Regions from separate parts of the Streptomyces sp. NPDC005728 genome, predicted to be linked through region 2. Evidence: riboswitches for the same ligand, from Rfam matches in the RefSeq annotation. Region 2 holds a riboswitch; the other holds the start of a gene.
The links. A riboswitch is a leader RNA that binds a small molecule or an ion and turns the genes downstream of it on or off. The one in region 2 is predicted to bind cobalamin.
Positions count from the first base shown of each region.

Region 1: it holds a riboswitch for cobalamin, as region 2 does, so the genes downstream of both, ABZ471_RS12920 (ABC transporter substrate-binding protein) here and ABZ471_RS08320 (prenyltransferase/squalene oxidase repeat-containing protein) in region 2, are expected to answer to the same signal.

Region 1 covers NZ_JBEXYL010000014.1:109,133-112,475, reverse strand. The annotation lists gene ABZ471_RS12925 (FUSC family protein) at 1-1,070, shown strand, start outside; partial or broken gene ABZ471_RS12920 (ABC transporter substrate-binding protein) at 1,083-1,493, opposite strand; cobalamin riboswitch at 1,678-1,813, opposite strand; gene ABZ471_RS12915 (S41 family peptidase) at 1,835-3,205, opposite strand; gene ABZ471_RS12910 (ScbR family autoregulator-binding transcription factor) at 3,317-3,343, opposite strand, start outside.
Region 2 covers NZ_JBEXYL010000008.1:35,316-38,658, forward strand. The annotation lists gene ABZ471_RS08315 (SCO2322 family protein) at 1-457, opposite strand, end outside; gene ABZ471_RS08320 (prenyltransferase/squalene oxidase repeat-containing protein) at 454-1,695, opposite strand; cobalamin riboswitch at 1,811-1,942, opposite strand; gene ABZ471_RS08325 (hypothetical protein) at 2,488-3,343, opposite strand, start outside.

The sequences.
Region 1 (3,343 bases), on a different contig from region 2:
GGCCCAACTCGGTGTGGCTGCACAACAGTCTGCGAGGCGCGGCCGGTCTGGGCATCGCGGTCACCCTGGCGGAGCTGACGGGCGTGCAGCACTCGTTCTGGGTGCTCCTCGGCACCCTGTCCGTGCTGCGCTCCAACGCTCTCAGCACCGGGCAGAGCGCGGTTCGCGCGCTCGGCGGCACCCTCGTCGGATCCGTCATCGGCGCCGGGCTGCTCCAGCTCATCGGCCACCACGGGACCGTGCTGTGGTTCCTGCTGCCCGTCGCCGTACTCGTCGCCGGCATCGCACCGGCCGCCGTGTCGTTCGCCGCCGGGCAGGCGGCCTTCACCATCACGCTGGTGATCCTGTTCAACATCGGCCAGAACCCCGACTGGCACATCGTGCTGCTCCGGGTCCAGGACATCGGCATCGGCTGTGCCGTCAGCGTGCTCGTGGGGCTGTTCTTCTGGCCGCGCGGCGCCGCGGCCGCCGTGGACCGGGCCCTGGCCGAGGCGTACACCGGCAGCGCCCGCTATCTGGCCGGCGCCGTCGAGTACGCGGTGGGCCGCTGCGGTGCCCGGCCCACCGCGGCGGACGCCCCGCTGGAGGAGGGGCGCGAGGCGGCGGCCGCGGCGCGCAGACTCGACGACGCCGTCCGCAGCTTCCTGGCCGAACGCGGCGCGAAACGGGTCTCCTTGGCGGACCTGACCACTCTGGTCACCGGCGTCGTCGGCCTGCGGCTCGCCGCGGACGCGGTGGTCGGGCTGTGGCAGCGCGCGGGCGTGCGGCACGCGGGAACGGAACGTGCCGAGGCACGTCTGGTGCTGCTCGACACCGCGGGCCATGTGACCGGCTGGTACCGGGATCTGGCGCTGAGTCTGGTCGGTCGCTCCGCCGTCCGGGATCCGCTGCCGAGCAGTCCGGCGGCCGAGGCGAGCCTGGTCGACTCGGTCCGCCGCGACCTGCGCGACGACGACGGCCGGGCCTCCGACACGGCGGTACGCATCATCTGGACCGTCGACCACCTCAACGCGGCCCGGCGCCTGCAACCGAGCCTGGCCGCCGCGGCCCGGCCCGAGGAGTCGGGTTGACCCGGGCGGTCCTCACCGGTCGGACACCGTCCGCAGGTACGCGCCGAGCCGGGCGACGGCCGACGGGTTGCGCGGGCTCTCGACCAGGTCGACGTAGTCCAGGGTGAAGATCCGCCGGTGCCTGACGGCGGAGACGTTGCGCAGGGGGGCGTACGACAGCAGGAACTTCCGCTTCTGCTCGGCGCCGACGTCGCCGTAGTCGCAGATCACGATGACGTCCGGGTTCCGTTCGACGATGCTCTCCCAGCCGACCGTGGTCCAGGAGTCGGCGACGTCGTGCATGACGTTGACGCCGCCGGCCCGGCCGATGATCTGGTCCGGGGCGGCGTAGCGGCCGGAGGTGAAGGGCTGGTCCTGGCCGCTGTCGTAGAGGAAGACCGTGGGCCGGCCGGCGCCCTTGGGTGCCTTCGCCTCGACGTCGGACGAGCAACAGGAGGGTCAGCCCGAGGACCACGGGCACGAGGGGAGTCCGGCTGGGGTGGGAACGTCGGCGCACGGTCGGGGCGGTCCTTCGCCTGGGGCCGCCTGGCGGACGTCACGGCAGGAGACAGCCTGTACGGCCGTGCCGGCCGCGGGTCCCCTCTCGCAGTCCACGGCGAGCAGTCAACGGGTCGCACCACCCACGGGCGATCGGGCTGGCGCGAGGAACAACCGTTCTCGCGCACACCGTTGCGGGTCAGCGCCGGACTCTCACCGGACTTCCCCCACGGGAGGCAAGGGGAGCCTAACAGAGCCCTCTTGGCTCGCCGGCGTCCCGTCGCTGCTCAGGCGGCCGGAAGGGTGTTCACGGCCCGGTCGAAGGCCGAGTCGCGGCCCTTGGTGAACTCCTTCTCGGTGAAGACCGGTTCGGTCAGGTGCGGCGGAATGCCCGTGCCGTCGAAGGTGCGTCCGGTGCGGGTCAGGAACTCCTCGTTCGGCAGGCCGAAGAGGATGCCGTCGGGGAGATAACGAAGCAGCACGTCGGAGAAGACGCCCTGGGTGGCCTGCCCGATGCGCACGGTCCGGCCGGGCCGGTCCAGGAGGGCCTGGGTGAAGGTCTCGCCCGCGCTCACCGTCGAGCCGCCGGTCAGGACGGCGACGGGGCCGGCGTAGCGGGGCGCGTCGGCCGGGACGACGGACACGGGCTCGGGGCGGGTGTGCCGGGTCGGGTCGGCCGGATCGTTGCGGGCTCGCTTGGAGTACGCGACGTAGGCGGTGTCGGTGAGGCGCCGGGCGATGCGGATGCCCAGGGTGTCGGAGCCGCCGCCGTTGATGCGCAGATCGATGATCAGCCCTTTCAGGCGTGCGCCCCGCCCGGGGGTCAGGACCGTGTTGAGCACACGGTCGAGTTCCGCCTGCTCGGCGCTGTACGGGGCGCCTTCGCCGGCGTATCCCCCGAAGCCGGAGATGCGGAGATAGCCCTGGTCGCCGGGCAGGTCGGCGTAGGTGATCCGGCCCCGGGCGAAGTCCTGGCGGTGGGACGCGTCCTTGAGGTCGCGGGCCACGACGAACTTCTTGACCCTGGCGTCCAGTTCCACGCTCGGCATCTCGGTGCCCGGCCGGACCGAGGAGAAGACGCGGTCGCCGTCCTTGATGCCGACGTGCGCGTCGTGCAGCGGACGCACCATCCGGCTGAAGAGGTCGAAGAGTTCCGTCCTGGTGGTGTCCTGGTGCACCTGCGGCCGGTACCGGTCGCGCACGGCGTGCCAGTCGACGCCCTTCGCCGCGAAGAAGGGGTAGTTCTCCTCGAAGGTCCGCCAGAAGACGTCGAACGCGGTACGGGGATCGTCGGACAGGACACGGGTGCAGTCGGCCGGCAGCGCGGCGATCCGCCGGAGCCCCCGATGGCCCGCCGAACTGTCCGCGGCGAGGGTGGCGTGGTCGCGGTCGTGCACGATCCGTACGGTCAGCACGGTGCCGTCCGTCGTCGTGTACGTCCCGGGGCCCGTCTGCCGCGAGGAGTCGCCCTTGACGCACCCGACGGATGTGGTCTGGTACTCCTGCAGGACTCCTCCGCCGAGGGTGAGAACGGTTCCGTAGCCGTCCATGCGCCACACGCCGTCGGTGCCCGGCGGGCCGGGCCGCGAGGCACCTGCCGCCGGGCCGGCGGACGCGGTCAGGGTGAGGGCGACGACGGTGGCCGTGACGATGCGCACGATGGGTCCTTCCGATACGTGCTTGCGGAGCTCCACCGTCGCCGATGGCGACGCGCCCGCGCCATCCGGTGAACCGGTGCGTCCGGGGTCGGGACAACCCCCGGGTGCGTCCTAGAGACCGGCCATGCTGTTCTCGGT
Region 2 (3,343 bases):
TGGCCGTCGCGGCCAGGGCCTCGGCCGCCGTCGCGTCGGGGGAGACGCGGGCGCAGGCCGTACGGCGGGCGGGCGGGGTCTCGCCGGACGGGGCGTCCGCGGACGTGCCGAAGTCGATGACGAGCGCCACCCGCTTCGTACCCTGCTTCGCGGGCGTCCCCGCGCAGATCGTCGTGAAGTCCGCCGTGCCGCGCGGCCGGCTCGCGTCCGCGGAGTCCTCGCTCACCGCGAAGCGGAAGCCCTGGACGGCGCCGTCGTCGGGACGCGCCGTCGACGGGCCCGCGGTGGCGTACGACCACCGGCCGCCGTCCCGGTCCCAGAAGGACCAGTAGCGGTAACCGGCGGCATGCGCCTGGGAGGTACCGGCGAGGGCGAGGGCGAGGGCGAGGGCGAGGGCGAGGGCGAGGGCGAGGAGCGCGGCGGCCGGCAGGGCCGCGGCACGGCGGACGGCGGTCACGGCTGCTGCTTCTTCCGGCGGCCGCTGAGCAGGAAGCCGATGCCGATGCCGGCGACGAGGCCGACGCCGACGATCCACCAGACGCGGGTGCCCGAGTCGCTCTCCGTCGTCTCGTCGGGTTCCACGGTGCGGCCGGCCGCCTGCGGGGCCGGACCGGTCGCGTTGAGCGCCTCCACCAGGTTCGTGCCGCCGAAGTCCCGCGGCTGGGCGCCGACCGCGTGGGCGGCGAGGATCAGCTGGGCGTAGGCGGCCGGACCGCTCTGCTGCGCCCACTTCGCGGCGTTCTTCTCCAGCCAGGCGTACGGCTTCTTCGCCTGCGCCGTCCGCCCGTCCGCCGCGAGCGCGACGACCGTGTCCGCGGTGTTGCCGTAGTCGGGCTGGTCCTCGGCGCCGGCCAGGACGGACTTGAGGTGGCCGGTCGAGGCGACGGCGGCCGTGAGGTAGGCGACGGCGTTGTCCGCCACCTGCGCCGGGGTGGGCTTGGCCGAGGCGGTGCAGGCGGGGGTCTTGTCGCCGGCCTTGTCCTCGGCCTTCCCGGGCTCCACGACGAACCCCTTGCCGAGCGCGCCCAGCGCTCCGGCCGCCGTCGCGTCCGCGTTGGCGGCCAGCTTGCCCTTCTTGTCCGGCTGGTAGGCGAGCGCCCCGGCCCCGGAGCCGTCGCAGGGCAGGGACCACTTGGCCAGCAGGTCGTACGGGTTCTTGCCCTTGATGTGCAGCTGGGCGGGGTCCTGGCCGACCGCGGCGAACGCGCCGATCACGACGCCGGTGGAATTGGTGTCGCTGGGAGCGCCGGGGAAGTAGCCCCAGCCGCCGTCCTTGTTCTGGAGCGGCGTCAGCCAGACCAGGGCCTTGCGGACGGCGGCGTCGTGGCCGCCGAGCGTCTGCAGCGCCTGGACGGCGGCGGCCGTGCTGTTGGTGTCGGGCTGGGCGCCGCCCTTGCCCCCACAGGGCTTGGTGGTGTCGGCGCGGAACGCGGCGAAGCCCCCCTTGTCGCACTGCTGCCCGAGCAGCCAGTCGACGGCCGAGGCGGCCGGATGGTAGCCGAGTGTGCGCTGGGCGAGCAGGGCGAGGGACTGGCGCCAGACACCGTCGTACTTCGGGTCCGCCTTGCCGAACAGCCCGGACGGGACCGTCACCTTGGGGGACGCGGACGGGGACGGGTCGGCGGCCGTGGCGGGCGCGGCTGCGGCCAGCACGCCTATCGCGGCGAGAGCCGCGGCACTGCGGCGGACGTTCATGGTCGGCGACTGCCTCTCCCTGCGGGGAACCGGCAGCGCACGGGAACACCCCGGGCGGCTCGGCTCCGTAAACCTCGACGGTGCCGTGCACGGCGGGCCGCCGCGCACGCGAGCCGGTCAACGTCCCGTGCGGGGCAGTCCGGCTCACCGTCGGGTGACGAACGGCTCACGGTTGCGGGTCAGCGCCGGAATTGCACCGGCTTCCCCCCGTACGGGTGTGATGACGACTCCGCCACTTTACCGGCAGCCGTGCGCGGGCCGAGGGGTGGCCGTGGGCACAGGGGAGTGGTGACCGGGGTCACGCGATATCCGGACACCGCCGACGCGACCGCCCGGCTTCCCGGACAGTTCGGGTGCTGCAGGACCCGCGGCGACCGACCGTCGCGGCTGGTGGAGGAGTTGACCGGGGCATGGGGTCGGCCAAGCCGTGTACGCGCGGGCTGGCTGAGCCGCGGGCCGGGCGGTCAAGCCGCGTGCGGGCGGGCTGTTGGGGTGATGGTTGCGCTCAGGTGGTGGGCCATGCGGCGCAGGGTGTGTTCGCAGTCTGCGGGGCTGTCACCTTCGGTGACCCAGTGCGTGGCCCGGCCGGCCGCGGGCGGTCGAGGAGTTGACCCGGGCATGGAGCCGGTCAAGCCGCGTGCGGGCGGGCTGCTGGGGTGATGGTTGCGCTCAGGTGGTGGGCCATGCGGCGCAGGGTGTGTTCGCAGTCTGCGGGGCTGTCACCTTCGGTGACCCAGTGCGTGGCCCGGCCGGCCGCGGGCGGTCGAGGAGTTGACCCGGGCATGGAGCCGGTCAAGCCGCGTGCGGGCGGGCTGTTGGGGTGATGGTTGCGCTCAGGTGGTGGGCCATGCGGCGCAGGGTGTGTTCGCAGTCTGCGGGGCTGTCGCCCTCGGCGACCCAGTGCGCGAGCCGGTCGGCCGGGTCCGCGTGGGCGGCCGCCGTGACGTGGTCGCCGGGTCGCCGGGTGAGGACCATGCGCTCGGCGGACGGCTCGGAACCGGCGGCGGGGGCCATGTCCAGGTGGGTGAGGCTGCCGGTCGCGGCCGGGTAGGCGAACTGGATCGCGGCCGCCCGCTGCCGGGTCGGGGCCACGTCCGGGATCCCGCCGGTTGCCAGTGCGGCGGCGGCTCGCGCGAGGTCGACGCCGGTGGCCCGCTCGACCAGCAGCGGGATCAGGTCGCCGGGCAGATGCGGTACGACGTCCGTGACGCGGGGGCCGCGGGCGGTGAGCCGCAGGCCGATGCGGACGACGGTGTGCGTGAGGCCGAGCGCCCGCACGGTCCGTTCCACCGTGTGCCGGAGGAAGGGGTTGTGCAGCAGTCCGTCATGGGCGTGCACGGAGTGCCGCAGCGGCTGCCGGGCGGGCGGCGGGCCCGGGGTCGTACGGGTGAGTGCGGCGATGCGGACCTCGTCGTCCAGGACGACGGCCTCCACCGAGACCAGCGGGCCCTCGCCGTCCTCCCGGCCGGCCGGCGCGATCCGGTGGCGGGCGAGCAGCGTCTGTAACGCGGCCGGGCCGGTGCAGGCCGCGGCCGCCTCGTACGGGATGCCGGGCAGCCGCAGCCGGGCGGCGACGAGAGCGGCGGCGGTCAGGTGCTCCCTCGTCCAGGTCAGTACGCCGTCGATCCCGTGCCGTGCCGCGTGGTGC